Regions from separate parts of the Pseudomonas spartinae genome, predicted to be linked through region 2. Evidence: predicted binding sites of a transcription regulator. Region 2 holds the regulator's gene; each other region holds the start of a gene.
What was found. Region 2 encodes sigma-54, which starts transcription at its own class of promoters, with help from an activator protein. Its sites were predicted from a motif close to ANTGGCATNNANNTTGCTNT; they were not measured.

Region 1 (10,385 bases), on a different contig from region 2:
TCGAGCGTGGCACGATGCCCACACCGATTCCAGCGCGCACCGCAGCCAGGACACCGGCGCGGCTTTGGCTGGCAAAGGCGATTCGGTATGCAATCCCAGCAGCGGCAAGCGCCGCGCATGCCGAGTCACGATGCAGGCAACCCTCGACGAATACCGCCAGCGGCAAGGGCATACGCTCATGGAGCGCATGGGCATCGGTGCGCACCCAGACCAACTGGTCGCGAAACAGCCGGCTGCCACCGCCAGAGGCAACCGGCATCTCTGCCAACGCCAGATCCAGCTTGCCCTCTGCCACGCATGTCGCCAGATACTCGGGGCGGTGATCACAGAGCACCTCGAGGCTGGCCTCGGGATAACTCAGGACGAAGGCTTCCAGCAGCGGCGTGAGGTTGCGCGTGGCGTACTGGTCATGCGTGCCAAAGCGCACCCGCCCTATTATCTCGGCGTGGCGAAAGCTGCCCAGCACGCGGTCATGCAGGTTGAGCAACTGCTGAGCATGGGCCTTCAGCTGTTCGCCGGCATGGGTCAGCCTGACGCCATACTGCCCGCGCTGCAGCAGCTCAACCGCCACCAGGGCCTCCAGGCGGTTGAGCTGCATGCTGATGGTCGACGGCGCGCGATGCAGGCGCAGCGCTGCACTGGTCAGGTTGAGCGTCTCGGCGACCACCACGAAGGTACGCAGCAGCGCTATGGGCAGGTCGCGCATCGCAGAATTCAGCTTTATTGAAGGTGACGATCAATATTTATCGTTTCCACGAATTCTGGCAAGCCTCTACCTTAGCGCCATCCGCGACCTGCGGATGTCCATCCCACCTTTGCGGAGCCCGAATCCATGCGGATGCCCACCACGTTCGCCATGAACCAGATCGTCAGCCATGGATTCGGCATGTTCCTGTTCGCCGCGCTGCTGCCTTTCATGGGGGAATCCATCGGGTTCAGCTCCTGGCAATTGGCAACCATCGGCGCACTGACCCAACTGGCCTATCTGGGCGGCGCCCTGCTGCTGGGTACGTTCGGCCATCACCTCGGCACCAGTCGCCTGGCTCTGCTGACCGGCTGCCTGGCCAGTTGCCTGCTGTTCATGATGTCGCAGCTACGCGATCCCCTGGCCATCACCCTGGTGTTGACCTGCCTGGCCGCCAGCGCAGCGATCAGCTGGGGTTGCATCGTCGAGATCCTGAGCCGCTGCGCCCGCCCTGAAGACCGCGCCACCTACCTCTCCTGCGCCTCCAGCGGCACGGCCTGGGGCTATGCCATCAACGGCCTGCTGATACTCCTGGTGGTGCCCGCACTCGGCTGGCAGATGAGCTGGCAACTCGCCGCACTGTTCGGCGCGCTGGTGGTCTGCCTGACCTGGCATCTGCTGCGAAATCTGCCCAAAGCGCCCGGCGCGACAATGGACAACCGCGAGGCGATGATCGCCCCACGGCGCCTGCTGGCGATCGTCCTCGGTGAACGCACCGCCCTGATCGCCTGCCTGATCTGCCTGCTGGTGGGATTCACCACCATGCCGTTCTCCTACTGGCTCAACACCTACCTGGCCGAACTCGGCCTGCCGGCGACGCTGGGCGGCTACACCTGGGCGATGGTCGGCGGCACTGGCATGCTCGCCGGGCTGGTGATCGGCAGGCTGGCCGACCGCAAGGGCCACGGCGTGGCCTTGATGTTGATATTCAGCGGCTTTGCCGCGGGCCTGTGGGCGTTTGCCCATGATCCGGGACGCTGGGCGCTGGTCGCCGGGTTCGGCTACGGGCTGATGTACTTTCCCATGTGGGGCATCGTTGCCGGCTGGGTCAACCGTCGTTATTCGTCCACCGCGACCATGCAGATCAGTGGCATCTGCATGGTGGCTTTCGGCATGGGCGGCGCGCTGGGCAACCTGCTGGCCGGGTACGTCCGCGAAACCGTCGGCTCCCTGCAAGGCGTGTTCTTCGGCCTGGCCGCAATGTCATTGCTGCTGGTGCTGCTGGCGGTGATCGTCCTGCGGGGTGACAAGGCGGCACTGCTGCCGCCGACGACCGCCAGTGCCTGCTGAATGGCGCGGCATGCCGCTTGAGGAACAATGCCCCAGAGGCGCTAAAGCGGCACGCCACTGTGGAAGCGGAACTGCTCATCCGGCGAGGTGATCAGTTCCTGCTCAACCGCACGCACGATGTCGATACGGGCATCGACGTCGGCGGCATCGCCATACAGATAAGCGAGCTTGAGATAGCCCCGGTAGTGGCGCCCCTCGCTCTCCAGCAACCCGGCGTAGAACTTGGCCAGCTCGGCGTCCAGACGCGGCACCAGCGCGGCGAAGCGCTCGCACGAGCGCGCCTCGATGAAGGCCCCCACCACCAGCACATCCACCAGTCGCTCCACCTCGCCACCGCGTAGCAGCGCGCGCAGGCCTGCGGCGTAGCGGGATGCGGAGACATGGCGAACCTCGATGCCACGACCACGGATGATCTTGCTCACCTGCTCGAAGTGCACCAGCTCCTCACGGGCCAAACGCGACATTCTCGCGGTCAATTCGGTCTTGGTCAGGTAGCGTCCCATCAGGCTCAGGGCCGTCTGCGCCGCCTTGTATTCCAGGTTGCGATGGTCGAGCAGGAGAATCTCCTGCTGGCGCAAGGCCTCGTCCAGCCAGGCATCGGGCGTGGCGACGCCACCGAGAAAACCAAGAATTTCCTGCAGGATCGACACAGGTTCCTCGCCTTTACTCGGAACATGCTGGGTATTTGACATCATGATTGAAGCGCTCTGGATGCTGGCGAGGTTGAAAATGGCGGGCCATTATACGAGTGGCAGGCCCGACGACCAGCACGCCGTTGATGCAGGTCAACAAGCCGCTGGCAACGACGCACCTATAGTTGAATGAGCGCTATTCACTCTCAGGGAGACGACCATGCAAGCGATACGCAGCATTCTGGTGGTGATGGAGCCCCAGCACCCCGAAGGCCTCGCTCTGAAACGGGCAAAACTGATAGCCGGAGTCACCCAGTCGCATCTGCATCTGCTGGTCTGCGACAAGAAAGGCGACCACAGCGCCTGGCTCAATGATCTCGGCAGCAGCCTCGACACGGAAGGCTTCAGCGCTTCCACTCAGCAGTCCTGGCACGACAACCCGCACCAGACCATCATCGCCGTGCAACAGGCCGAAGGCTGCAGCCTGGTGATCAAGCAGCACCTGCCCGACAACCCGCTGAAGAAGGCCATTCTCACCCCGGAAGACTGGAAGCTGCTGCGCTACTGCCCGTCGCCGGTGCTGATGGTCAAGAGCGAATCCCCCTGGACCGGCGGCAATATCCTCGCAGCCGTTGACGTCGGCAATGCGGACGGCGAGCACCACGCACTGCACTCCGGCATCGTCAGCCACGGCTACGATATCGCCGGGCTGGCCAAGGGCACCCTGCATGTGGTCACCGCACACCCGACGCCGATGCTGTCGGCCGCCGACCCCACCTTTCAGCTCAAGGAAACCATCGAAGCGCGCTACCGCGAACAGTGCCGCAGCTTCCAGGCCGAATACGACATCAGCGACGATCGCCTGCACGTGCTCGAAGGCCCGGCCGACGTGGTGATTCCGCAGGTCGCCCACCAGATCAGCGCGGCGGTTACGGTGATCGGCACCGTGGCGCGCACCGGCCTTTCCGGCGCGCTGATCGGCAACACTGCCGAGGTCATACTCGATGCACTGGAGAGCGACGTACTGGTGCTCAAGCCTGACGATGTCATCGCTCATCTCGAAGAGCTGGTGGCGCAGCGCTGAGCCATTGACTGAAACGAAAATGCCGCTCGATTGCGAGCGGCATTTTTATTGGATCGCAGGAGTCAAACCCGCAGTTCCAGTCCCTCGCGCAGAAACTTCGGCGCGATGTAGCGCTCGTAGTGCGCCTCGGACAACAGGAAGAACTCACGGTCGATGGCATCGCGCAATTCAGGTAGCGCCCAGTTGCGAAACTCGGGCAACAACACCATGCCGTAGGCTTCCAACTGGTTGATCACCCGTGCGCCGCGTGCGATCAGCTGATAGGCCCAACAATAAGGCGACTGCTGCGGTACGAAGCGAATCTGCCGCTGCTCCAGCTGGCGTCGCAGGCGCTGCTCGTCGAACACCTCCAGCTTGGCCGCCATCACCTGCACCAGCAAGACTTCCAGGCGCGTCCAGACGGCACGTTTCTCATCGTCGTTGTAGCTGTTCCAGTTGATCACTTCATGGTGAAAGCGCTTGCAACCACGGCACACGACATCACCGTAAACGGTCGAACAAAGCCCCACGCAGGGCGTCTTGATGCGCTGATTGGACATGGCGAAACAACATAGACGGCAAAACAGCCTGGCATCTTAGCCCTTTGTCTAATCCAGATCACCCCTGCCGACAGGCCACTGAAAACTACCTGCGCTGACACTACTGCGTTAAAAACAGCCTAAAAATGCTCATTTAGGGCAGCTAAACTGCGCTTTTCCCGCCATTTCTGCCTTGTATTGCCTACCCCGCTCAGGTTTTCAGCAGCCTGCCACGACAAGGACATCGGCTTAACTTTATTCGCGCTTTCCATTAGAATCGGCCCGCCTTTTATGGCGCCAATGTCCGTTGGAAGCTGTTTTCAAAGCGTCACGAGCACAGTCGATCCTGCAGGTACGATGGCGGCGCAGCCACTTGGAGTCCCCCCGAGCGCTTGCGTCCGCCCTCATCAGAAACCGTCCTGCCGGCGTAAAACTTTGAAAGCAGCTTCTACAAGACACTCGTGAAACCTCGGCTGATCGGCTCATAAAGTCGAAAAGCGCCCGGTTCATGGGTCTCTGGATCGCGTCCCGGACAACCCTTTGGGACCACTGATGAGGGTAATAACTGTGCTTGAAGCCTATCGCAAACACGTAGAAGAGCGTGCCGCCCTGGGAATCGTTCCCCAGCCGCTGAACGCCGAGCAGACCGCTGGCCTGGTCGAATTGCTGAAAAACCCACCGGCCGGTGAAGAAGAATTCCTCCTGGATCTGATCACCAACCGCGTACCGCCGGGCGTCGACGAAGCCGCCTACGTCAAGGCCGGTTTCCTCTCTGCCGTTGCCAAGGGCGAAGCCACTTCCCCGCTGATCAACAAGCAACGCGCTGTCGAGCTGTTGGGCACCATGCAGGGCGGCTACAACATCGCCACCATGGTCGAGCTGCTGGACGATGCCACCCTGGGCACTGTCGCTGCCGAACAACTCAAGCACACCCTGCTGATGTTCGACGCCTTCCACGACGTCGCCGAGAAAGCCAAGGCTGGCAATGCCAACGCCAAGGCCGTACTGCAATCCTGGGCCGATGGCGAATGGTTCACCAACAAGCCGGTCATCGCCGAGAAATACAGCCTGGCCGTGTTCAAGGTGCCTGGCGAAACCAACACCGACGACCTGTCCCCTGCCCCGGACGCCTGGTCGCGCCCTGACATCCCGCTGCACGCCCTGGCCATGCTGAAAATGGCTCGCGACGGTATCGTGCCGGAGCAGCAAGGCGCTGTCGGCCCGCTGAAGCAGATCGAAGAGATCAAGGCCAAGGGCTTCCCGGTTGCCTACGTCGGTGACGTGGTCGGTACCGGTTCCTCGCGTAAATCCGCCACCAACTCGGTGCTGTGGTTCTTCGGCGACGACATCCCCTACGTGCCGAACAAGCGCGCTGGCGGTTTCTGCTTCGGCAGCAAGATCGCCCCGATCTTCTACAACACCATGGAAGATGCCGGCGCTCTGCCGATCGAGTTCGACGTCTCGAACATCAACATGGGCGACGTGATCGACGTCTACCCGCACGCTGGCAAAGTCTGCAAGCACGGCACCGACGAAGTCATCACCACCTTCGAACTGAAGACCCCGGTGCTGCTCGACGAAGTCCGCGCTGGCGGCCGTATCCCGCTGATCGTGGGCCGTGGCCTGACCGAGAAAGCGCGTGCCGAGCTGGGCCTGGGCCCGACCGACCTGTTCGCACTGCCGGAAGCACCGATCGACACTGGCAAGGGCTACACCCTGGCGCAGAAGATGGTCGGCAAGGCCTGCGGCCTGCCGGAAGGCAAAGGCGTTCGCCCGGGCACCTACTGCGAACCGAAGATGACCACCGTCGGCTCCCAGGACACCACTGGCCCGATGACCCGCGACGAGCTGAAAGACCTGGCGTGCCTGGGCTTCTCCGCTGACCTGGTCATGCAGTCCTTCTGCCACACTGCGGCCTATCCGAAGCCGATCGACGTCACCACCCACCACACCCTGCCGGACTTCATCCGCACCCGTGGCGGCGTGTCCCTGCGTCCGGGCGACGGCATCATCCACAGCTGGCTGAACCGCATGCTGCTGCCTGACACCGTCGGCACCGGTGGCGACTCGCACACCCGCTTCCCGATCGGCATCAGCTTCCCGGCCGGCTCCGGCCTGGTGGCCTTCGCCGCTGCCACCGGCGTCATGCCGCTGGACATGCCGGAATCCGTTCTGGTGCGCTTCAAGGGCAAGATGCAACCGGGTATCACCCTGCGTGACCTGGTGCATGCCATCCCTTACTACGCCATCCAGAAAGGCCTGCTGACCGTCGAGAAGAAAGGCAAGAAGAACATCTTCTCCGGCCGCATCCTCGAGATCGAAGGCCTGGACAACCTGACCGTCGAGCAGGCGTTCGAGCTGTCCGACGCCTCTGCCGAGCGTTCGGCTGCCGGCTGCACCATCAAACTGCCGGAAGCGGCCATCGCCGAATACCTGCAGTCCAACATCACCCTGCTGCGCTGGATGATCAGCGAAGGCTACGGTGATGCCCGCACCATGGAGCGTCGTGCTCAAGCCATGGAAGCCTGGCTGGCCAACCCGCAACTGCTGTCCGCCGACGCCGATGCCGAGTACGCCGAAGTCATCGAAATCGACCTGGCCGAGCTCAACGAGCCGGTACTGTGCGCCCCGAACGACCCTGACGACGCCCGCCTGCTGTCCACCGTGGCTGGCGACAAGATCGACGAAGTGTTCATCGGTTCGTGCATGACCAACATCGGTCACTTCCGCGCTGCCGGCAAGCTGCTGGACAAGGTCAAGGGCGGCATCCCGACCCGTCTGTGGCTGTCGCCGCCGACCAAGATGGATGCTCACCAGCTGACCGAGGAAGGCTACTACGGCATCTACGGCAAGGCCGGTGCGCGCATGGAGATGCCGGGCTGCTCGCTGTGCATGGGTAACCAGGCTCGCGTCGCTGCCAACTCCACCGTGGTGTCGACCTCCACCCGTAACTTCCCGAACCGTCTGGGCGATGGCGCCAACGTGTACCTGGCCTCTGCCGAACTGGCTGCGGTCGCTTCGATTCTCGGCAAGCTGCCGACCGTCGAGGAGTACATGGTCTACGCCAAGGATATCGACAGCATGGCTGGCGACATCTACCGCTACCTGAGCTTCGACCAGATCGCCGACTTCCGTGAAGCTGCGGAAAACGCCAAGATCCCGGTCGTTCAGGCCTGATCCACGCGTTACAGAAAAGCCCCGCCTCGTGCGGGGCTTTTTTATGGCCAATCGCTCCTGACAGCCAGCCACCTGGCAGGCTGGCATATGCCTTGCTTCATCAGAATACAAACAGCCTTTCCAACGACGGAATGGCTTGATCGACAACGGCGTCGTATCGATCCCGGCCTTTCGCGCCAGGGTTCGGTACGACGCTTTTTTGTGGCCAGCCATCGGCGAGCCAAGCCCCCTCTGGTGAGCCTAAGGAAGCAGCATGAGCGAACACGAAACCCCTCGCAGCGACGCCCTGACCTGGTCCTGGGGCAGCGACGCTCCGGAAAAGAGCGTGCTGGACATCGGCTTCATGGCGCTGAGCGATTCGGCCTCGGTGGTGGTGGCCGCCACTCAGGGCTTCGCCGAGAAATACGGACTGAGCATCAGACTGCAACGCCAGACGTCCTGGGCCGGCCTGCGCGACCGCCTGCTCAGCGGCGAGCTGGACGCCGCCCATAGCCTGTACGGCCTGATCTATGGCGTGCAGCTTGGCCTTGGCGGCGCTCCGGCAACCGATATGGCCGTACTCATGGGGCTGAACCAGAACGGCCAGAGCATCAACCTGTCGCACACCCTGCAAGCGGCCGGCGTGACCAATGGCGAGGCACTGCACCAATACGTGCACCAGCATGAAGCACACCTGACCTTCGCCCAGACCTTTCCCACCGGCACCCACGCCATGTGGCTCTACTACTGGCTGGCCAGCCAGGGCATTCACCCCCTGCGCGACGTCGACAGCGTGGTGGTGCCGCCACCGCAGATGATCAAGCACCTGCAGGCCGAGCGCATCGACGGCTTCTGCGTCGGCGAACCCTGGACCGCCAAGGCCGTCGATGAGCAGCTCGGCTGCACCGTCACCACCATCCAGGCGATCTGGCCGGATCACCCGGAGAAGGTGCTGGGCTGCACCCGCGCCTTCGCCCAGCAGAACCCCAACACCGCCCGCGCCCTGATCATGGCCGTGCTCGAGGCCGCGCGCTTTATCGACGAAAGCGAAGAGAACAAACGCAGCACCGCCCTGCTGCTGAGCGGCAGCGAATACGTCAACGCCCCGGTTTCAGCGATCACACCACGCTTCCTCGGCCAGTATCAGGACGGCCTCGGCCACGCCTGGCAGGACGAGCACCCGCTGCGCTTCCACGCCGGCGGCCTGGTCAATCAGCCGTACCTGTCCGACGCCATGTGGTTCATGACCCAGTTCCGCCGCTGGGGCCTGCTACGCAGCGACCCCGACTATCTGGGCATAGCCCGTCAGGTGCAGCAACTGGCCCTGTACCGCGAGGCCGCCACGGCACTGGGCATCGCAGTGCCGAGCGAGATGCGACGCTCGATCCTGCAGGACGGCACCTGCTGGGACGGCAGCGATCCAGCCGCCTACGCCCGCAGCTTTCGCCTCCACACCCTGGCCGACGGCCCGGCTGTCGCCCTGTAACTGCCCGGAGAGCCATCGATGCTGCGTATCCTGCTGATCAACGATACCCCCAAGAAAGTCGGCCGCCTGAAATGCGCGCTGATCGAGGCGGGTTTCGAGGTCATCGACGAATCCGGCCTGACCATCGACCTGCCCGAGCGCGTCGAGGCGGTGCGCCCGGACGTGATTCTGATCGATACCGAATCCCCCGGACGCGATGTGATGGAACAGGTGGTGCTGGTCAGCCGCGACCAGCCGCGTCCGATCGTCATGTTCACCGACGAGCATGACCCCGGCGTGATGCGTCAGGCGATCCAGAGCGGCGTCAGCGCCTACATCGTCGAAGGCATCCATGCCCAGCGCCTGCAGCCGATTCTCGACGTCGCCATGGCCCGCTTCGAGAGCGACCAGGCGCTGCGTGCGCAGTTGCAGGCACGTGATGCGCAGCTGGCCGAACGTAAGCGCGTGGAACTGGCCAAGGGCCTGCTGATGAAGATGAAGAGCTGCGACGAAGAGGAGGCCTACACCCTGATGCGGCGCCAGGCCATGAGCCGCCAGCAGAAGCTGATCCAGGTGGCCGAACAGATCATCGCCATGCACGACATGCTCGGCGGCTGAGCAACTGTACCGCTTAAACAGTGCACTGTATCGGTTCAGACTGTATCACTCGGGCAACTGTAGCAGTCGCCTTCGCTGGCGCCTGTGTATGCCCCGTCCGGCGCGCCTCGGCTAGGGTAAGCGGTCTCAGCCCTATACCGAGTACAGCCCATGAACGAACGCAATCTGCTGGCAGAAGCCGATCGACGAGCTCTCGCCTACCTGGACAGCCTTGACGGACGGCGGGTCTTCCCCGACGCCCAGGCCCTCGCGGCCCTGGCCACTTTCGACCAGAGCCTGCCGGAGGATGGCGGCGATGCCGAGCAGGTGCTGCGCCAACTCGACGAGATTGGCTCACCGGCCACCGTGGCGAGCAATGCTGCGCGCTACTTCGGCTTCGTCATCGGCGCGACGCTGCCAGTGGCAGCCGCTGCCGAACGCCTGGTACTGGCCTGGGATCAATGCGCCTCGTCCTTCGACAATTCTCCAGTCGCTGATCGACTGGAAAAGATTGCAGGACGCTGGGTCTGCCAAGCGCTGGGGCTACCGGATCAGAGCGCGGTGGGCTTTGGCACCAGTGCAACCGCCTGCACCCTGGCCTGTATTTGCGCTGCACGGCGCACGCTACTGGCCCGCCAGGGCTGGGATTTCGATGGTGACGGATTGCTCGGCGCACCGCAGATCCGCGTCGTACTTGCGGAAACGGCGCACATCACGGTGAAGAAAGCGCTGCGCGTGCTCGGCTTCGGCATGAACCACCTGCACTACGCCCCCGTGGACGAGTACGGGCGTATCGACCCGGCCCGCCTCCCTGAACTGGATGAGCGCACGCTGCTGATCTTGCAGGCCGGCGAGGTCAATACCGGCGAGTTCGACCCTTTTGCCGAGCTGATTGCCG
Region 2 (10,385 bases):
CCACGGCTTCATCGGCGGTTATGCCAGCACCCGGCACAGCCTGAGCTGCGTGATGATCGCCGAGGGCGAGGGGCAGATGCAGCGCGACTACTGGTACGACGTCAATCGCCAGGGCGAGCTGCTCGCAGGTGCTGAAGGTATCGGCCAGCGCGCCGCCGAGCGTGCGGTCAGTCGCCTCGGGGCGCGTCCGGTGCCGACCTGCGAAGTCCCCGTGCTGTTCGCCGCCGAGCTGGCCGGCGGCCTGTTCAGTCACCTGCTGGCGGCGATCTCTGGCGGTAACCTGTACCGTCAGTCCTCGTTCCTTGAGGGGGCGCTCGGTCAGCGTCTGTTCCCCGAATGGTTGAGCCTCGACGAACGTCCGCATCTGCCGCGCGCACTGGGCAGTGCGACCTTCGATGGTGACGGCCTGGCCACATACGCCAAGCCGTTCGTGGAGAAGGGGGAGCTGGTCTCCTATGTGCTCGGCACCTATTCCGGCCGTAAGCTGGGCCTGCCGAGCACGGCCAACTCCGGCGGCGTGCACAACCTGTTCGTCACCCATGGCGATGAGGACCAGCACGCGCTGATTCGACGCATGGGGCGCGGCTTGCTGGTCACCGAGCTGATGGGCCAGGGGCTGAACCTGGTGACCGGCGATTACTCGCGCGGCGCGGCGGGTTTCTGGGTCGAGAACGGCGAGATCCAGTTCCCGGTGCAGGAAGTCACCATCGCCGGCAATCTGCGCGACATGTTCCGTCAGATCGTCGCGGTCGGTCGTGACCTCGAGCGCCGCGGCAATATCTGCACCGGTTCGGTGCTGATCGAGAAGATGACCGTCGCCGGCAGTTGAGCACGGCGGAACCGGCAGAAACGACAAGGCCACCCGCGGGTGGCCTTGTCGTTTGTCGGGAGGGCTTACTCGCCTTCGTCGAAGTAGTTTTCGATCAGCTCGACCAGGGCGTTCATCGCCTGATCGTCCTGTTCTCCTTCGGTCGCCAGGTGCACGTTGGTGCCCTTGCCGGCAGCCAGCATCATCACCGCCATGATGCTCTTGCCGTCTACCAGGCTTTCGGCGCTGCGCCCGATACGGACCTGGCACGGGTAGGTGCTCGCCACACCGACGAATTTCGCTGCAGCGCGGGCATGCAGGCCGAGTTTGTTGATGATGGTGATTTCACGTGCTGGCATCGCGGCAGGGTTCCTTAGCTGAGGTCGCGGTGACGCACCTGGACGTTCTTCAGCGAATGTTTGAGCGCCTGGCTGAGGCGGTTGGCCAGGTAAACCGAGCGGTGGTGGCCGCCGGTGCAGCCAACTGCAACGGTGACGTAGGCGCGGTTGCTGGCGGCAAAACGTGGCAGCCATTTCTCCAGATAGGCGAGGATGTCCTGATACATTTCCTCGACCTCCGGCTGCGCAGCCAGATAGTCGATCACCGGCTGGTCCTGGCCCGAGTAATCACGCAGCTCCGGCTTCCAGTAGGGGTTGGGCAGGCAGCGTGCATCGAAGACCAGATCGGCATCCACCGGCATGCCACGTTTGAAGCCGAAAGACTCGACGAGAAAGGCGGTGCCAGTCTGAGTCTGGCCTAGCAGGCGTAGCTTGAGTGTGTCGCGCAGTTGATAGAGATTCAGGCGGGTGGTGTCTATCTTGAGGTCTGCACGATCGGTGATCGGCGCCAGAAGCTGGCTCTCATAAGCGATGGCTTCTGCGAGCGAGCGATTGTCGTTGGTCAGCGGATGACGCCTGCGCGTCTCCGAGAAGCGCTTGAGCAGCGTCTCGTCTTCGGCATCCAGATAAAGCACGTCGCAACGAATATTGCGCTTGCGCACTTCATCGAGCAATTCAGGGAAGCGCTTGAGCTGACTCAGCAGATTGCGCGCATCGATGGAGACGGCAACCTGCGGCAGCAGCATGTCGCTGTGCGGCAGGAAGCGCTCGGCCAGGTCCGGCAACAGGCCGGCCGGCAGGTTGTCGATGCAATAGAAGCCGTTGTCCTCAAGTACATCGAGGGCGGTGCTCTTGCCCGAGCCCGAGCGACCGCTGACGATGATCAGGCGCATGTTCAGTGACCGTTCTGAATGTCCACGACAACCTGGTAGAGATCTTCGCCGCTGCTGGCATGGCGTAGACGTTCACGTACATCCTGGCGGTCGAGCATGCTGGCGATCTGGCGCAGGAGCTCCAGGTGCGCATCGGTTGCTGCCTCCGGTACCAGGAGTACGAACAGCAGGTCGACAGGTGCGCCGTCGATGGCGTCGAAGTCGACGGCAGTTTCCAGGTGCAATACAGCGCTGATCGGTGTACTGCAGCCGGCCAGGCGGCAGTGCGGAATGGCGATGCCGTTGCCGAAGCCGGTGGAACCGAGCTTCTCGCGGGCGATAAGGCTTTCGAAGATGTCCTGGGCATCCAGGTCGGGCAGGTCGCGCGCAACCAGATTGGCGATCTGTTCGAGCACGCGCTTCTTACTGCCGCCCGGCACGTTCACCAGGGAACGGCCGGGGGTCAGGATATTTTCAAGTCGGATCATGGATGGGGAATGTTAGCGGGCCGTGGCGCCTTGCAGGCGTTCGAGCTGCTTTTCCTTGTGCTTGATAAGTTGACGGTCGAGTTTGTCGGCCAAGAGGTCGATGGCAGCGTACATATCCTGATGTTCGGCGTTGGCGACGACTTCGCCGCCGGCGACATGCAGGGTGGCTTCGATCTTCTGCTTGAGTTTTTCGACCTCCATGGTCACCTGTACGTTGGTGATCTTGTCGAAGTGGCGTTCCAGTCGGCCGAGTTTCTCGCCGATATAGTCACGCAGGGCGTCGGTCACATCCAGCTGATGTCCACTGATGTTGACTTGCATACCGCTTTCTCCTTGTTGCCTTGTGTAAGAGACGGGTCTGGTTCGACCCGCCACCGGAACACTTTGGCCTGAAGGCTCGAGGCCTTCAGTCGATCTGGCCTACATCAGTCGCTTGCGCTCACTGGAGGGCGCTATGCCGAGGGACTCACGATACTTGGCGACTGTCCGACGGGCGACTTGGATGCCTTGTGCCTCCAGTAAACCAGCGATCTTGCTGTCGCTCAACGGCTTTTTCGCGTTTTCTGCTGCAACCAGTTTTTTGATGATCGCGCGGATCGCGGTGGACGAGCATTCACCGCCTTCGGAGGTGCTGACGTGGCTGGAGAAGAAGTATTTCAGCTCGTAAATACCGCGCGGCGTGTGCATGAACTTTTGCGTGGTGACGCGCGAGATGGTCGACTCGTGCATGCCTACCGCTTCGGCGATGTCGTGCAGCACCAGAGGCTTCATCGCCTCGTCGCCATAGTCGAGAAAGCCGCGTTGATGTTCGACGATCTGCGTTGCCACCTTCATCAGCGTTTCGTTGCGGCTTTGCAGGCTCTTGATGAACCAGCGCGCTTCCTGCAACTGATTGCGCATGAAGGTGTTGTCGGCACTGGAGTCTGCACGTTTGACGAAGCCGGCATACTGCGGGTTGACCCTCAGGCGCGGCATGGCTTCCTGGTTGAGCTCGACCAGCCAGCGGTCGTTGTGCTTGCGCACGATCACGTCGGGTACGACGTATTCCGGTTCGCTGGATTCGATCTGTGAGCCCGGGCGCGGATTCAGACGCTGGATCAGGTCGATGACCTGGCGCAGCTCGTCTTCCTTGAGTTTGGTGCGCCGCATCAGCTGGGCGTAATCGCGGCTGCCGAGCAGCTCCAGGTAGTCGCCCACCACGCGCTGGGTTTCGTTCAGCCAGGGGGTGTTGGCTGGCAACTGGCGCAGTTGCAGCAGCAGGCACTCGCGCAAATCACGGGCACCGATGCCGGCCGGCTCGAACTGCTGGATGCGGTGCAGCACCACTTCCACTTCGTCCTGCTCGATGTCCAGTTCGGGGTCGAAAGACTCGGTCACTTCCTCGAGGGTTTCTTCGAGGTAGCCATCGTTGTTGATGCAGTCGATCAGGGTGGCGGCGATCAGGCGATCCTTGTCCGACATGGGCGCAAGGTTCAGTTGCCAGAGCAGATGGCTGTGCAGGCTCTCGCCAGTCGAGGTGCGGGTGGTGAAGTCCCACTCGTCATCGTCGTTGCTTGGCAGGCTGCTGGCGCTGGTCTGGTAGACGTCCTCCCAGGCGGTATCCACGGGGAGCTCGTTGGGAATGCGTTCGCCCCACTCGCCTTCCTCGAGGTTGTCGACCGTCGGGGTGGTTTCCTGGTAAGTCTCTTCCTTGCTCGGCGCGGGGGCGGCGCTTTCGGCGCCATCGGCCATCGGGTCGCTGTTGTCGAAGTCGTCGCCATCTTCCTGGCGTTCGAGCATGGGATTGGATTCCAGTGCCTCCTGGATCTCCTGCTGCAGGTCCAGGGTCGACAGTTGGAGGAGGCGGATAGCCTGTTGCAGCTGCGGGGTCATCGTCAGCTGCTGGCCCATCTTGAGGACTAGCGATGGTTTCATTGCAGACCTTAATTTACTGGCGAGTTACGCCTTCCACATCAGGGCGCCGAAGCGCCGCCAGGAAGCAAATTATATGCCTGAATTTCTTGTTTTTGCCTAGGGGTTGCAATATTTCTGTAGCGAAATAACAGGCGACCTACAGGCGGAATTCATGGCCAAGGTATACCTCTTTCACCGTCTGGTTGGCGAGGATGGTCTCGGCGTCACCTTCTGCGATCAGCTGCCCGTCGTTGACGATGTAGGCGGTTTCGCAGATGTCCAGGGTTTCACGCACGTTGTGATCGGTGATCAGGATGCCGATGCCCTTGGTCTTGAGGTGATGGATGATCTGCTTGATGTCGCCAACCGAGATCGGGTCGACGCCGGCGAAAGGTTCGTCGAGCAGGATGAACTTGGGGTTGGTCGCCAGGGCGCGGGCAATCTCCACGCGGCGTCGCTCGCCACCGGACAGGCTCATACCGAGGCTGTCGGCGATATGGTGGATATGGAATTCCTGCAGCAGGTTTTCCAGCTCCGCCTGGCGTCCGGCACGGTCCAGATCCTTGCGCGTTTCGAGGATGGCCATGATGTTGTCCGACACCGACAGCTTGCGGAAAATCGAGGCTTCCTGCGGCAGGTAGCCGATGCCGGCGCGCGCGCGACCGTGCATGGGCTGGTGGCTGACGTCCAGGTCGTCGATCAGTACGCGTCCCTGATCGGCGCGCACCAGGCCGACGATCATGTAGAAGCAGGTGGTCTTGCCGGCGCCGTTGGGACCGAGCAGGCCGACGATCTGGCCGCTTTCGATGCTCAGGCTGACGTCACGCACGACCTGGCGGCTCTTGTAGCTTTTCGCCAGATGTTGGGCTTTGAGAGTGGCCATTACTGCTGTTGATCCGCGGGTTTGTTCTTCGGTTGGATGATCATGTCGATACGCGGGCGCGGCGTGCTGACATTGCCACCTGTGGCGCGACCTGCGTTGACGATCTGGCGGCGGGTGTCATAGACGATCTTCTCGCCTTCGAAGGTGTTGCCTTCCTGAATCACCTTGGCCTGGTCGATCAGCACGATACGCTCGTTGCTGGCGAAGTACTGGATGGTCTTGCCGTAGGCCTTGACGATGTCCTTGTCCACGGCAGGCTTCTGCTCGTAGTAGGCCAGGTTGCCGACCGAGGTGAAGACATCGATATCGCCGCTGCTGGTCTGAGTGATGGTCACGGTATCGCCCGTGATCTTCAGAGTGCCCTGGGTGATGACTACATCACCGCGGTAGACGGCTACACCTTGGTTGTCATCCAGTTCTGCACTGTCGGCCTGGATGCGGATCGGTTGATCGCGATCCGATGGCAGTGCCCAGGCAGCCGCGCTTCCCAATGCGGCGCCGAGGCTGAGAATCAGGGGGAGGGTATTAACGAACCTCATGCTGGCCTCTTACGTTGGACTGCAGGAGCATCCTGCCGTCATTCAAGTACGCTTTCATTCCTTGTGCCGTGGTCACCCCGTTGGCCGCGACGATTCTAACGGCTTGCTCGGTCTGCGCATATTCCTTGTCGGGAATAACGGTCATGCGGCTGCTGGTGATGATAGTTGGACGGTTCTTGGCATCGGTGCGGGCGATGCGCACGTCGTCGATCAGTTCTACCTCGACGCCGCCAGGGGAGACTTCGGCACGCTGGCTGGTGACCTTCCATGGCAGCTCGGTGCCGCGATAGAGGTCCAGCTTGGGGGTGTCGATCAGGGTGATGTCGGTGCTCTTGACGTGCTCGAGCTTGTCCGCGGTCATGCGGTAATGCAGTTTGCCGTCATCCTGAAACTGCACGGTGCGCGCGCCGACAGCGTAGAAGTCGACGACATTGTCATTGCTGGCCTGCTGGGTCTGGCGGCCGCTGTCCGGTGCAAGGTTCCAGTAGCCCAGCGCAGCCACTACGACTGCAATCAGGGCAAAGATCAGGGTGTTGAGAAATTTACGCAGCATGCTGTTCTCTACAGATAGGCGGCTTGGGCCGCATCCAGTGTGCCTTGGGCACGCATGATCAGTTCGCAGAACTCCCGTGCCGCGCCGTCACCGCCGCGCGCCTGGGTTACCCCATGCGCGTGCTGGCGGACGAATCCGTCGGCGCTGGCGACGGCCATGCCCAGCCCGACGCGGCGAATGACCGGAAGGTCCGGCAGGTCGTCACCGAGGTAGGCGACCTGCTCATAGCTTAGGCCGAGTTCGGCGAGCAGGCCGCCGAGTACCACGAGTTTGTCCTCGCGGCCCTGAAACAGGTGCTGGATGCCGAGGTTGTTGGCGCGACGCTCGACGACCGGCGTCTTGCGTCCGCTGATGATGGCCGTGCGCACGCCCGAGTTGATCAGCATCTTGATGCCGTGGCCGTCGAGCGTATTGAAAGTCTTGAATTCGCTGCCGTCTTCGAGGAAGTAAAGGCGGCCATCGGTAAGCACGCCATCGACGTCGAAAATCGCCAGTTTCACGGCGCGAGCGCGTTGCAGCAGGTCGTTCATCACATCACTCCTGCGCGCAGCAGGTCGCCGAGGTTGAACGCGCCGACCGGGCGATCATCTCCGTCGACCACCACCAGCGCGCTGATCTTGTTGTCTTCCATGATCTTCAAGGCCTCGGCGGCGAGCATTTCGGCGCGTACGGTCTTGCCATGCAGCGTCATCACTTCGTCGATCTGGGCGTGGCGTACGTCGATGCCCTTGTCCAGTGCGCGGCGAAGGTCACCGTCGGTGAATATCCCGGCCAGATGCCCGTTGTTCTCTATTACCGTTGTCATGCCCAGGCCCTTCTGGGTCATTTCCAGCAGCGCGTCGCGCAGGCTGGTGCCGCGTGTGACCTGGGGCAGGCTTGCGCCGCTGTGCATCACGTTCTCGACCTTGAGCAGCAGGCGGCGGCCCAGCGCGCCACCGGGATGGGAGAAGGCGAAGTCTTCGGCGGTGAAGCCGCGCGCTTCGAGCAGGGCGATGGCCAGGGCGTCGCCGAGCACCAGGCTGGCAGTGGTCGAAGAGGTCGGGGCCAGGTTCAGTGGGCAGGCTTCCTGGGATACGCGTGCATCGAGGTTGACCTCCGCAGCCTTGGCCAGCGTCGACTCGGGGTTGCCGGTCATGCTGATCAGGCGAATGCCCAGGCGTTTGATCAGTGGCAGCAGCGTGACGATCTCGGCGGTGGTGCCGGAGTTGGACAGGGCCAGGACAATGTCATCCTGGGTGATCATGCCCATGTCGCCATGGCTGGCCTCGGCCGGATGTACGAAGAATGCCGTGGTGCCGGTGCTGGCCAGGGTGGCGGCAATCTTGTTGCCGATATGTCCGGACTTGCCCATGCCGACCACCACGACGCGCCCCTTGCAGCCGAGAATCAGCTCGCAGGCCTTGATGAAATCGGCATCGATGCGGGGCAAGAGCTCCTGCACCGCTTCGAGTTCGAGGCGGATCGTGCGCTGTGCGGAGTCAATCAGGTCGCGGGTCTGGTTCATGCTGGGCGGGGCTGTCGGGCCAAAAGACGAGGATTATAAACGTAAAAGGTCCCCGCGCTCACCCTCGCTGCAACGAGGCACTGTCGAAGCTGTCGCAAGTCTGAACGCCGCGCCGCGGTGCTATTGGGCGGCAAGTGTGGCAAATGCTATAGTTCGCGGCCATTTTGGCTCCCTCTGGCTGGCGCGTGTCTTCGCTTCTGGAGGCGGCGTCTGCCAGGAAGGCCTGATTTTCAAGGAGTTCAGATGAGCGCCGAGCACGAGTACGCGATCGAGTTGCAGGGCGTCAGCTTTCAGCGTGGCGCGCGGTCGATTTTCGACAAGGTCGACATCCGCATTCCGCGCGGCAAGGTGACCGGCATCATGGGACCATCCGGTTGTGGCAAGACGACCTTGCTGCGCCTGATCGCCGCCGAGTTGCGTCCGGCGCTGGGCAAGGTCCTGGTCAACGGCGTCAACCTGCCGGAGCTGTCGCGTGACGCGCTGTTCGACATGCGCAAGCAGATGGGCGTGCTGTTTCAGAGTGGAGCGCTGTTCACCGATCTCGATGTGTTCGAGAACGTCGCGTTTCCCTTGCGAGTGCACACCCAACTGCCTGAAGAAATGATTCGTGACATTGTCCTGCTCAAGCTGCAGGCAGTGGGCTTGCGTGGCGCCATCGAACTGATGCCCGATGAGCTGTCCGGTGGCATGAAGCGCCGTGTGGCGCTTGCGCGCGCCATCGCCCTGGATCCCCAGATACTGCTGTACGACGAGCCATTCGTGGGTCAGGACCCCATTGCCATGGGAGTTCTGGTGCGGCTGATCCGTCTGCTCAACGATGCGCTGGGTATTACCAGTGTGCTGGTGTCTCATGACCTGGCGGAAACCGCCAGCATCGCCGATTACCTCTATGTCGTCGGTGATGCGCAAGTGTTGGGGCAGGGCACGCCGGCGGAGTTGATGGAGTCGGATAATCCGCGCATTCGCCAGTTCATGAAAGGCATTCCGGATGGCCCGGTGCCTTTCCATTTTCCAGCGCCGGACTACCGCGAAGATCTGTTGGGGAGAGGTTGATGCGCAGAATTTCACCGCTCGAACGGCTGCGCCTGTTCGGTCGTGCGGGTATCGATGTGGTAGCAACCTTGGGCCGCTCCGTGCTGTTCCTGCTGGGCGCGCTGTTCGGGCGCAGCCGCGCCGGCAAGCCTATGCAACTGCTGATCAAGCAATTGTTCGCCGTCGGGGTCATGTCGCTGGCGATCATCGTCGTGTCCGGCGTCTTTATTGGCATGGTGCTGGCGCTGCAGGGCTACAACATCCTGGTCAGCTACGGCTCCGAGCAGGCGGTCGGGCAGATGGTCGCGCTGACCCTGTTGCGTGAGCTGGGGCCGGTGGTGACCGCTCTGTTGTTCGCGGGGCGCGCCGGCTCTGCGCTGACGGCCGAGATCGGCAACATGAAGTCCACCGAGCAGCTGTCCAGTCTGGAAATGATTGGCGTCGACCCGCTCAAGTACATCGTCGCGCCACGCTTGTGGGCGGGTTTCATTTCGATGCCGCTGCTGTCGATGATCTTCTGCGTGGTCGGTATCTGGGGTGGCGCCATGGTCGCGGTCGACTGGCTGGGTGTCTACGAGGGCTCGTTCTGGGCCAATATGCAGAACAGTGTTTCCTTTCACGACGATGTGCTCAACGGGGTGATCAAGAGCGTCGTCTTCGCCTTCGTGGTGACCTGGATCGCCGTGTTCCAGGGCTATGACTGCGAGCCCACGTCCGAAGGCATCAGTCGTGCGACCACCCGCACCGTGGTGTATGCCTCGCTGGCCGTGCTCGGCCTGGATTTCATTCTGACCGCTTTGATGTTTGGAGACTTCTGATGCAAAACCGCACGCTGGAGATTGGTGTCGGCCTGTTTCTCATGGCCGGTGTACTGGCCCTGCTGCTGCTGGCACTGCGGGTCAGTGGCCTGAGCGTCGGCAGCGCTGGCGACACCTACAAGGTCTACGCCTATTTCGACAATATTGCCGGACTCACCGTGCGCTCCAAGGTGACCATGGCCGGGGTGACCATTGGCAAGGTCACGGCCATCGACCTGGATCGCGACAGCTACATGGGGCGGGTGACTCTGGAGCTCGAGGGTGGCGTCAATAACCTGCCTGAAGATTCCACCGCGTCGATCCTGACCGCTGGCTTGCTCGGCGAAAAATACATCGGTATCAGCGTTGGTGGTGACGAGCAGGTGCTCAAGGACGGCAGTACCATCCACGACACGCAGTCCTCGCTGGTGCTGGAAGACCTGATTGGCAAATTCCTGCTCAATTCGGTCAATAAAGATGAAGCCAATTGATGAGGGCTCCTGACATGTTCAAGACCGTGCGTAATTCCCTGTTGGTGTTGCTGGCTGCCATGCCGCTGCTGGCTGTTGCTGCGCCAAGCGCCCATGAAGTGGTGAAGCAGACCACCGATACTCTGCTGGCTGATCTCAAAGCCAACAAGGACCAGTACCGCAGTGATCCCAATGCGTTCTACGACTC
Region 3 (10,385 bases), on a different contig from region 2:
AACGCCGGATTCGCCAGTTGCCCTGCGGCATCGTAGTTCACTGCATAGCTGAACGGTTGGTTGCTGGTGGGATCACGTGGGTTGACGCCATCGATCAGCACATGCATGACCCAGCCATTGTTAGCCGGAGCTTCGTTCTTGACGAAGTACTGGCTCATCACGTGGGCATTACCCTGCGAATCGTAGATGTTGGTCGAGGTCGACCAGTTGAAGGATTTCGAATCACTCGGGTCGAAGGTCGGCGCCGCCATGGTCCCGGCATTGGCGGGACGAACGGCATTGGAGTTCAGGTTGGTCCGCTGGGAGACGGTGGTAGTCGCCCGGGGCTCCTGCTGGCCAGCACTGACGCGCAGATCAGCCTGCACCGGCAAGACGTTGCCGCTGTCATCGGCCGCATACCCCTGCAGGCGGTAGCCGAAGTTGTTGACGATATAACCATCGCGATCAGTGCCGAAATAACCCGCCCGGGTGTAGCTCATCTCACCGTTGTTGCTGGTCATGAAGAAGCCATTGCCGTTGATGGCCATATCCAGCGCATTGTTGGTGTAGTTGACGTTGCCCTGATTGAACAGCTGCGAAACGTCCGCCAGCAGCACACCGCTGCCCTGAGCGTTCTTGCCGGTACCCAGCACGGAAGCGGCGTAGACATCGGCGAACTCGGCACGAGACTGCTTGAAGCCTGCAGTGCCGGCGTTGGCGATGTTGTTACCGGTGACGTTGAGGTCGCTGGTCGCAGCACGCAGACCGCTAAGACCAATATTGAACGACATGGAAAACTCCTTTGCCGGAACTGCCGGCGGCAATAGTTATTGGCCGATGACCTGCACTTGAGAAAGCGGAACGCTGCCCAGACCAGCAAGGTTGAGCATCAGCTCACTGCCGCCCAAGGTGACGCTGTCGACGTTGGCCGGCAGCAAGGTGTACAGCCCCTTGGTCTCGCCGTCGTAGGTGGCCTGAGCCTCGAATTTATAGGTACCCGGCGGCACCACATTGCCGTCGGAGTCCTTGCCATCCCAGATGAAGCTGACGTTACCGGCAGCCTGCTCGCCCAGGTTGACGCGCGTCACCAGCGAACCGGAATTGTCGTAGACATTGACGTACACGTTGCTGCTGCTGACCGGCAAAACGGTACTGGCCTTGAAGCTCTCGCTGGTATCGACCACAGCTTTCTCGCTCGGCACGATCACCTTGCGCCCGACCAGAGAAGACGCCTGCAGCGCCTGCGAGGACTGGAAGCTGGAAAGCATCGACCCCATGCTGGTGTTGAGCTTCTCGATTCCCTCCACCTGACTGAACTGCGCCAGCTGGGCGATGAACTCACCGTTACCCTGAGGCTCCAGCGGGTTCTGGTTGTTGAGCTGCGCCACCAGCAGGTTCAGAAACTCGTTCTTGCCGAGATCCTTGCTTTTCGGACCTTCCGGCTTGAGCTGGTATTGATCCAATACAGAGCCAGCGCCATTTACGGTACTCATGTGATTTCCTCGTCTCGGCTTACTGACCCAGCGTCAGCACACGCTGCAGCATCTGTTTGGCGGTGTTCATCATTTCAACGTTGGTCTGGAAAGCACGACTGGCTGAGATCATGTCGGCCATCTCCTCGACCACATTGACGTTCGGGTAGTAGACATACCCGTCGGCATTGGCCATCGGGTGATCAGGCTCGTAACGCGGCATCAGGCTGCTCTGATCCTCGATCACACCCAGCACCTGCACACCACGACCGGCCTCATCCTGCTCGGCGAACAGCGAACCACGGTCGCCGTTCTGCGCCTGCTGGAACATGGTGGCGAACACCGGATGGCGAGCACGGTAGGTCTGATCCAGGCTCGAAGACACGGTCTCGGCGTTGGCGATGTTGCTGGAAATGGTGTTCAGGCGAGTGCTCTGGGCGCTCATGCCGGTTCCGGCGATGTTGAAGACACTGGCAAGGGACATGGTCGCGCTCCTTATTCGCCGCGCAGGGCTGCAGTCAGCCCTTTGAATTTGCTATTGAGAAAGGTGAAGCTGGCCTGGAACTGCACCGAGTTCTCGGCGTAGTTCGATTGCTCGATCTGCAGGTCGACGGTGTTCTGGTCCAGCGAGGCCTGGAACGGCGTGCGGTACGGCAGCTCAGCTTCGCCGCTGCTGACGCCTTCGGCCGGGATGTGGCGGCTGTCGGTGCGATTCAGGGAAACGCCACCGCGCTGCATGCGATTGCTTTGCTCGGCCAGGACGCTGGCGAAGTCCAGATCACGCGCCTTGTAGTTCGGGGTATCGGCGTTGGCGATGTTGTTGGCCAGCACCTCGGCGCGCTGGGCGCGGAAACCGAGTGCCTGTTCGTGGATGCCGAGTGCTCTGCCGAAGTTGATGCTCATGTTCCGAACCTTTGCCGCTTGGGCCATGTGGTCTCTGTTACAAGCTACTCAGCAAAGGCTGTGCCAACCAAAATAAACCAATAAAATCAGTCACTTACAAAAATAAACAGCTAACAAAAGCGGCAAGGCGGCAAGGCCTTACCGCCTACTGGCAAGCGAGCGGCAACACCCAGAACGGAGATTGCCGCCCACGGAAATGCGGCGCGCCCCCTGCGCGCTGCCCATGAAGTTGCGTCAGATTGCCGGTGCGCCCTCTCCATCCAGCCATACGCAGCCGAACCACCATGGCCAACCCCAGAAACGCAAACGGGAGGCCATTGGCCTCCCGTTACTGGACTGAACACACCGCGCGGCTATTTGGCCTTGTAGATGATCCCTGGACTGCACTGCACCATCTGGTACTTTTCCGGCAGGCCATTGAGCGCCTCGGAAGCACCAAGGAACAGATAACCACCCGGCTTCAACGTGGCGTGAATGCGCGTGAGGATGTCCTTCTTCACCTCGGCCGAGAAGTAGATCAGCACGTTGCGGCAGAACACGATGTCGAACTTGCCCAGCGCCGCGTAGCTATCGAGCAAATTGAGCGGACGGAACTCAACGCGGCTCTTGATCGGCGCCTTGACCTGCCAGCGACCCGGCCCTTTCGGATCGAAGTAACGCTGCAGGCGCTCCTGTGAAAGCCCCCGGCCCATGGCCAGGCTGTCGTACTCACCGGATTTGCAGTTGCTGAGCATCGACGGCGAAAGGTCGGTGGCAACGATCTGCACACCGGCCTTGAGCTGGCCGAGGTTGCTGCGCTCGAACTCGTCGATGGACATCGACAAGGAATAAGGCTCCTGACCGGACGAGCATGCCGCCGACCAGATGCGCAAGCGCTGAGCCGGATAGGCCTTGATTAGCTCCGGCAGCACGCGACTCTTGAGCACCTCGAAGGGATAGGTGTCGCGAAACCAAAGCGTCTCGTTGGTCGTCATGGCATCGACCACCTGCTCGCGCAGCCCTCCGCGTGGCTGGCTTTGCATACGCTGCACCAGCTCGCCCAGGGTCTTGATGCCGTTCTGTTCCATCAGCTTGTTCAGACGGCTGGAGACCAGATACTGCTTGTTGCTACCAAGCAAAATACCGCAGGCCTTTTCCAGGAAAGTCCGGAACTGCTCGAAATCCAAATTACCTGAAGACACTAATGCCGCCTCACCAACCATAACGTTCGCCAAAGGTCGTCCCTTCAGCCCCCTTCCGATACACGAATGCGATCGACCACACGCGCTGCCAGATCATCTGGCTTGAACTTGGCAAGGAAGTCATCAGCCCCCACCTTCTTCACCATCGCCTGGTTGAACACACCGGAAAGCGAAGTATGCAGGAGGATATGCAGCTTCTGCATGCGCGGATCGCTACGAATCTCCGTGGTCAGGGTGTAGCCGTCCATTTCCGGCATCTCGATGTCGGAAATCAGCATCAGCAATTCCTTGTCAGGATGCCGCCCTTCCTCCGCCATTTTCTTCAGGTAATTGAGCGCCTCGCGGCCATCATTCAGCGCGGTCACTTCAACACCAACAGTCTGCAGGCAGCGCGAAACCTGTTTTCGCGCCACCGAGGAGTCATCGACGATCAGCACATGCTTGGTCACCGCCTGACTCTGAACCTGATCATCGATGACGCCAGCGGAGATCACCTCGGAGGTCGGAGCGACCTCGGCAAGGATCTTCTCGACGTCGATGATCTCGACCAGCTGTTGGTCGAGCCGCGTGACTGCGGTCAGGTAGTGATCGCGACCGGTACCCTTGGGTGGCGGATGGATCTCTTCCCAGTTCATGTTCACGATCCGTTCGACCGAGCGCACCAGAAAACCCTGAACCTTGGTGTTGTACTCGGTGATGATCACGAAACTGGTCTTCAGATCTCCCAGCGGCGCACGGCCGGTAGCAATGGAGAGATCGAGAATCGGAATGGTGCCCCCACGAATGTTAGCCACGCCCCTCACTACCGGGCTGGATTTGGGCATGATGGTGAGGTTCGGGCACTGCAGCACCTCTTTCACCTTGAATACGTTGATCCCGTATAGCTGTGGGCCTTCCAGGCGAAACAGCAACAACTCCAAGCGGTTCTGCCCCACCAGCTGAGTTCGCTGGTTAACCGAATCCATCAACCCGGCCATGCCCGGACTCCTTCTCGTCTAGTCACGCGTACCCCGTTTGAGCCTAGCAGGCGGCACGGGGCTTGCTTTGCATTGCTTATGAAACAGAGAACGTCATCATTCCGTCAGCCGCTGGCAAAGTGCCTTGCAACTTTGTTCGTTTTACTCGCTTTGCCGACACTCGGCTACAGCGGTACGGCGGCGGCTGGCTTCACCAGCACTGAACAACTTATCGGCGTCACCGAGTCTTTTCTTGAGCAGGCGACCACCGAATATCTACAGCGTAGCGAAATTCAGGGCCGCCATGAGATTCGTGTCAATCGGCTCGACCCGCGCCTGCGCCTACCGCTATGCGACCAACCCCTGACCACCACGCTGGAAAGCCCGGCGCAGCCACTGGGCCGCGTCACCACCCGGGTCCGTTGCGATGGCAGCGCCCCATGGACGGTGTTTGTCCCTGCTGAAGTCCGCCTGTATCGCCCCGTCGTCGTACTGACGCGCCCCCTCAAGCGCATGAGCGTAGTCAAGGCTGCGGATCTGAACCTGGTTGAGCGCGATGTCGGGCAATTGGGACAGAACTTCCTCACCGACCTGAGCCAGGCGATCGGCAAGAAATTGACGCGTCAACTCGGCAGTAACCAGATTCTTCTCTCGACTCATCTGCAAGTGGCCGAGGTCATTCGTCGGGGCGATCAGGTGGTGATAAGCGCTCGCGGTACCACCGTCAACGTGCGCATGCCCGGTGAAGCCCTTACAGACGGGGCGCCGGGTGAGCAGATCAACGTACGCAACCTGCGCTCGCAGCGAGTGGTGCGAGCCCGTGTGGTCGGTCCAGGGCAGGTGGAAGTATCCATGTAGGCATGTTTCTTGTAGCGCAAAGGTCTGGCGATTCCCTACACTGTCCCAAGACGCAATGAAATTAGTCCTAAAGTTTTCCCGGCAGTGGCCGAAAAGCATGGCAAGCGTCCACCATATCGTCCGAGGTTCTGCATCATGGTCATCGACTTCAACCGGCTGAACAATGCCAATACGCCCGCTAACACGGGACGTACCGGCGCGACTCAGACTGGCAATCGCAACGAGTCGGCGCAGCCGAGCAAGGCGCCTGTCACCGGTAGCGATGAGCAAACCAACGCCAAGAGCGGTGAATCCGTGCAACTGAGCCGTGAGGCACAGCAGTTGCAAACTATCGGCGAGAAGCTGCGTGATCAGCCAATCGTCAACAAGGAGCGTGTGGCCGAGCTGAAGCAGGCCATCGCCGACGGCAGCTATCAGGTCGACAGCAAACGCGTCGCCCAGAAACTGCTCGACTTCGAATCCCAGCGCTAGTCCCAGGGCTGCGCTGGGGGTGTTGGACGCCCGACCCCCAAGAGCCCGCCATGCACGACACAGCCTTGCTTGACCTGTTCTCCTCCGATATCGGCACCGCCGAGCAATTGCTTGAGCTGATCGATAGCGAATTCCAGGCGCTCACCGAACGTGATCTACCACGCCTCGATAGCCTGCTCGGTGAAAAACAACCCCTTCTTGCCCTGCTCCAGCAACATGGCAATGACCGTAGCCGCCTCCTGCAAAACGCCGGCCTGAGCGCTGATCGCGACGGACTGACCGCGCTGGCGAGCCAATCCCCCGTGGGCGGACAGCTAATTGCACGCAGCGAAGAACTTTCTACCTTGCTGCAACGCTGCCAGGAAGCCAACCTGCGCAATGGTCGCCTGATCCGCGCCAGTCAGGCCTCCGTCGGTAGCGTCCTGGGTATTCTGCGCGGCGGAGAGACGCCCGGCCTCTATGACAGCCGTGGCAGTGCCGCTAGAATCGCGCAGCAAAGACCGCTCAGCCAGGCCTGAGCCATCCCCCCAACAAAAAGCACAGGGACATGCAGGCACTCCGCCAGTATGCTAGTGCCGTTGTAGCCCATGATTCGGAGAGTTCCGACCTGTGTCCAGCGCGTTCAACGACGAGAGCGGTCCTCAACCGCCCAAGGTGCTCAAGACATCCATAGAGATCATTGCCACCCTGCGTCAACTGCAACAAAACCATGACCCCCTGATCATTCAGTTCAAGGGGCGTGGCCTGCGTTTCCAAAGCTACCTCGTTGAGATCGACAAGGATCGCGCACGTGTGGCGCTGGACGAAATCATCCCCAATGATGGCGAGCGCTTTCTCAAGCAGGGTGAAACCTTCAATGTCGAAGCGTTTCGCGACGGTGTACGAGTCGCCTGGACCTGTGATCACGATGTACAACTCGGTGAGCTGGAAGGCGCACCCTGCTACTGGACACCGCTACCCAGCGAAGTGATCTATCACCAGCGCCGCAGTGCCTTTCGCGCACAGCTGAAGCAGGGCGACCTGGTCAAGGTTGTGCTCAATGGCGACAAGCTACGCGAACCGCTACCAGGGCACCTGCTGGATATCTCGGCTACCGGCTGCAAGCTGCGCTTCGCCGGCAATCTCTCCCAGCAGTTGAACAACGGCCAGGTGCACGAGCGCCTTACCGCCTACCTGCCCTTTGGCAACATGACCTGCGCCGTGGAACTGCGTCACGTGCAGTACGACGACAAGGTCGACATGACCTTCGTCGGTACGCGCTTTCACCGCATGAACGGCCTGGAACAACGCCAGGTCGAGCGCTTCGTCTATCAACTGCAGCGCGAGGCGCGCCGCACCGAGAGCGACGGCCCCTTCTAAGTCACTGCAGCCTCTACTGGGCTGCCTGTGCCTTCTGCTGGTCTTCTTCAGCCGCCGCCGCTGCTGCCGCAGCAGCGGGCTCCTGCATCTGCTCCTGCACGTCCTGCTCATCCACGCGCGGATCGAGCGCAGCGACCAATGGCGAGCTGGTGACGTTACCGGGCATAGCCATGTGCTGCAGCGGTGCGTCATCGACTTGATGCAGATGCGTCACCACCTCCGGACGAATGCGCCAGATCAGGATCAGCGCGCAGACGCAGACGAACACGTACAGCATGTTGGCCCCGTAGAAGCGCATCAGTACGCCGGTCAGCAACGGGCCGATACAGGCGCCGACACCGAACGTCACCAGCAGCATGGCGGTGAGCGACACACGCCGCTCCGGCTCCACGTGGTCGTTGGCCAGTGCCACCGCCAGCGGATAGAGGCTGAACTGCATCAGGCTGACCAGAAAACCAATGCAGATCAGCAGACCGAGAAAGACTTTCGGCAACGCCGCCAGCGGCAGTGCCGCTAACAGCAGCAAGACGGCGCAGCCGCGAATCAGGCGCACGCGGTCTTGACGATCCGATAGCCAACCCAACGGCCATTGCACCAGCAGGCCTGCCAGAATGCAGCTACCCATGAACAGACCCACCTGCTCGGTCGACAAGCCCATACGCGTGGCATACAGCGGCGCCAGACCATAGAAGGAGCCGATCAGCAGGCCGGCCACTGAAATGGTGGTCAGCGACAGCGGTACACGCTTGAGAAAGAAACGCAGTTCCAGCGGTGCTGGATGCAGGGGCGCCGGGTGCAGGCGACGGGTCAGCGCAACCGGCACCAGACAAAGGGCAAAACACAATGCCACCAACATCAACAGCTCCAACCCCAGCGTGGGGTGAACCACCAACGTCAGCTGCCCGAGAATCAGCCCCAGATAAGAGGCGGCCATATAGCCACTGAACACCAGACCGCGCTGCTTGGCTTCGGCCTGCTCGTTGAGCCAGCTCTCGATCACCATGTACTGACACATCATGCCCAGACCAACGAGCATGCGCAGAAACAGCCAGAACGGCAGCCACTCCACCAGACCGTGCCCCAGCACCGCTGCAGTGACCACCCCGGCACAAGCTACGTAAGCACGGATATGCCCGACCCGGCCGATAAGCCGATGCCCCAGCTTGCCACCCAGTACCAGGCCGAAATAGTTGGCCGCCATCAACGCACCGACCCACAGACCGTCGACCGTATCGGCCAGACGCAGCGCCAGGTAGGTACTGAGCAGACCGGAGCCGAGCAACATCAACAACGTGGCGAAGTACAACGAGCGGAATGACTTCCAGATCAGTCGCATTGGCGGGTAAAGCTCCTTGTGCGGTACTGGGGTCGGCGTCAAGCCTGCGCGGCGAGAACACGACGCTCCCAGGGCGTAATTTCATCGTAGAAACTGGTCAGTTCCATGGTCTTGCTGGCGATGTAACCTTCGATGAATTCCGCACCGAACAGTTCGATTGCCAGCTCACTGCGTTTCAGACGCTCGATGGCCGCGTGCATGGTACAGGGTAGCGCCAATTCGTCAGGCACCTCGAATTCACCCTGGATCGCTGCGCTTGGTTGCAGCTCGCATTCCAGGCCATGCAGCCCGGCAGCTAGGCTGGCCGCCAGCGCCAGATAAGGGTTGGCATCAGCGCCTGGCAGGCGATTTTCAACTCGTCGAGCTACCGGGGCACTGGCCGGAATGCGCAGCCCGGCGGCACGATTGTCCGCCGACCAGCAGGCATTGTTCGGCGAGGCATAGGGATGACACAAGCGCTGATAGGAATTCACGTGCGGGGCGAAAAGCAGGGTGAAATCGGCCATTGCAGCCTGCTGGCCACCAATGAAGTGATAGAAAGCCGGCGTAGCCTCACCATCGTCGGCGCTGAAGATATTGCGGCCGCTACCCTGCTCCACCACGCTCTGATGAATATGCATGGAGCTGCCCGGCGTATGCGCCAGGGGTTTGGCCATGCAGACCACGGACAGGCCATGCTTGAACCCGACCTCCTTGAGCAGGTGCTTGAACAGGAAGGTCTGATCGGCCAGTTGCAGCGCATCACCATGCAACAGGTTGATCTCGAACTGACTGACACCCATTTCGTGCATGAAGGTGTCGCGCGGCAGCCCCAGCGCCTCCATGCAGCGATAGACCTCGGCAAAGAACGGCCGCAAGCCATTGCCGGAACTGACGCTGAACGCCGAACCACCATCCTCACGACGGCCATCCAACCCCAGCGGCGGCTGGAACGCCTGCATCGGATCGGGGTTGGCGGCAAACACGAAGAACTCCAGCTCGGTCGCAACGACTGGCTGCCAACCGTGCTCGGCGTAGCGCGCCAGCACGCGCTTGAGCAAGCCACGCGTGGACAAGCCGGAACTGCGACCGTCCAGTTCGTCCGCATCGCAGATGGCCAGTGCACGCGGCGCGTCGCTCCAGGGCAGGCGGTGAATCTGGCTCGGCTCGGCATTGAGCGCCAGGTCGCCGTCATCGCTGCCGTAGAAACGTGCCGACGGATAACCACCCATGATGCACTGCAGCAGCACCCCGCGAGCGAGCTGCAAACGACGACCCTCGAGAAAGCCGGCTGCCGTCATCACCTTGCCGCGAGGGACGCCATTTAGATCGGGGGTGACGCACTCGACCTCGTCGATCCCCAAAAGCAGGGTTTCCAGGTCGCAGCGGCTGGTAGTACTCATCTTCGATTGTCCTTGGCAGATGCCGCTCTGCGGCGGCGTTTCGTACAAAATACGCATCAGACGTTCAATATTTCAAGCAGACGAAGCTTGCCGAGATGCGACACGGGCTTGCACCCTGTCGTCCTGTTGCCTGCGTCTGGCTCGAAGCCTCACAAGGCTGTGCTAGAGTCGCGCGCTATTTTTTCGGACCACCTCTCGAAGGCGGTGCTGGAAGCCCTCTCGATCCAGGCACGACGCCCATTGCACCGTGCTGCGCAACCAGAGAACCACTTGATGTCCCAAGCTATCCACCCTGCCCTGCAGTTTCTCAACCGCACCAGTCTGGTGACGCAGATCATCATCGGCCTGCTCGCAGGTATCGCCCTTGCAGTCATCGCTCCCCAGGCTGCGCTGTCCGTCGGTTTCATCGGCAATGTCTTCGTGTCCGCGTTGAAAGCGGTGGCGCCGGTACTGGTGTTCATCCTGGTGATGGCCTCCATCGCCAACCA

Region 1: a site for sigma-54 is predicted at 7,526-7,545, ahead of ACN8M7_RS09320 (CmpA/NrtA family ABC transporter substrate-binding protein). Genes of this name have one in related genera too.
Region 3: a site for sigma-54 is predicted at 2,403-2,422, ahead of flgB (flagellar basal body rod protein FlgB). Genes of this name have one in related genera too.

The regions. Positions count from the first base shown of each region.
Region 1 covers NZ_CBDAMB010000003.1:409,651-420,035, forward strand. The annotation lists gene ACN8M7_RS09290 (LysR family transcriptional regulator) at 1-706, opposite strand, end outside; gene ACN8M7_RS09295 (MFS transporter) at 833-2,035, shown strand; gene ACN8M7_RS09300 (MiaE family protein) at 2,077-2,730, opposite strand; gene ACN8M7_RS09305 (universal stress protein) at 2,888-3,751, shown strand; gene ACN8M7_RS09310 (DUF1289 domain-containing protein) at 3,814-4,290, opposite strand; gene acnB (bifunctional aconitate hydratase 2/2-methylisocitrate dehydratase) at 4,837-7,446, shown strand; gene ACN8M7_RS09320 (CmpA/NrtA family ABC transporter substrate-binding protein) at 7,700-8,911, shown strand; gene ACN8M7_RS09325 (ANTAR domain-containing response regulator) at 8,930-9,508, shown strand; gene ACN8M7_RS09330 (pyridoxal phosphate-dependent decarboxylase family protein) at 9,659-10,385, shown strand, end outside.
Region 2 covers NZ_CBDAMB010000001.1:304,383-314,767, reverse strand. The annotation lists gene pmbA (metalloprotease PmbA) at 1-829, shown strand, start outside; gene ACN8M7_RS01530 (HPr family phosphocarrier protein) at 895-1,167, opposite strand; gene rapZ (RNase adapter RapZ) at 1,182-2,039, opposite strand; gene ptsN (PTS IIA-like nitrogen regulatory protein PtsN) at 2,042-2,506, opposite strand; gene hpf (ribosome hibernation-promoting factor, HPF/YfiA family) at 2,519-2,827, opposite strand; gene ACN8M7_RS01510 (RNA polymerase factor sigma-54) at 2,927-4,420, opposite strand; gene lptB (LPS export ABC transporter ATP-binding protein) at 4,557-5,282, opposite strand; gene lptA (lipopolysaccharide transport periplasmic protein LptA) at 5,282-5,821, opposite strand; gene lptC (LPS export ABC transporter periplasmic protein LptC) at 5,808-6,374, opposite strand; gene ACN8M7_RS01490 (KdsC family phosphatase) at 6,383-6,904, opposite strand; gene ACN8M7_RS01485 (KpsF/GutQ family sugar-phosphate isomerase) at 6,904-7,878, opposite strand; gene ACN8M7_RS01480 (ATP-binding cassette domain-containing protein) at 8,122-8,931, shown strand; gene mlaE (lipid asymmetry maintenance ABC transporter permease subunit MlaE) at 8,931-9,728, shown strand; gene mlaD (outer membrane lipid asymmetry maintenance protein MlaD) at 9,728-10,198, shown strand; gene ACN8M7_RS01465 (MlaC/ttg2D family ABC transporter substrate-binding protein) at 10,213-10,385, shown strand, end outside.
Region 3 covers NZ_CBDAMB010000005.1:226,561-236,945, reverse strand. The annotation lists gene flgE (flagellar hook protein FlgE) at 1-770, opposite strand, end outside; gene flgD (flagellar hook assembly protein FlgD) at 807-1,472, opposite strand; gene flgC (flagellar basal body rod protein FlgC) at 1,492-1,935, opposite strand; gene flgB (flagellar basal body rod protein FlgB) at 1,947-2,354, opposite strand; gene cheR (protein-glutamate O-methyltransferase CheR) at 2,708-3,535, opposite strand; gene ACN8M7_RS13760 (chemotaxis protein CheV) at 3,580-4,512, opposite strand; gene flgA (flagellar basal body P-ring formation chaperone FlgA) at 4,591-5,349, shown strand; gene flgM (flagellar biosynthesis anti-sigma factor FlgM) at 5,485-5,820, shown strand; gene ACN8M7_RS13745 (flagella synthesis protein FlgN) at 5,871-6,338, shown strand; gene ACN8M7_RS13740 (flagellar brake protein) at 6,430-7,179, shown strand; gene ACN8M7_RS13735 (MFS transporter) at 7,193-8,515, opposite strand; gene ACN8M7_RS13730 (glutamine synthetase family protein) at 8,554-9,795, opposite strand; gene sstT (serine/threonine transporter SstT) at 10,171-10,385, shown strand, end outside.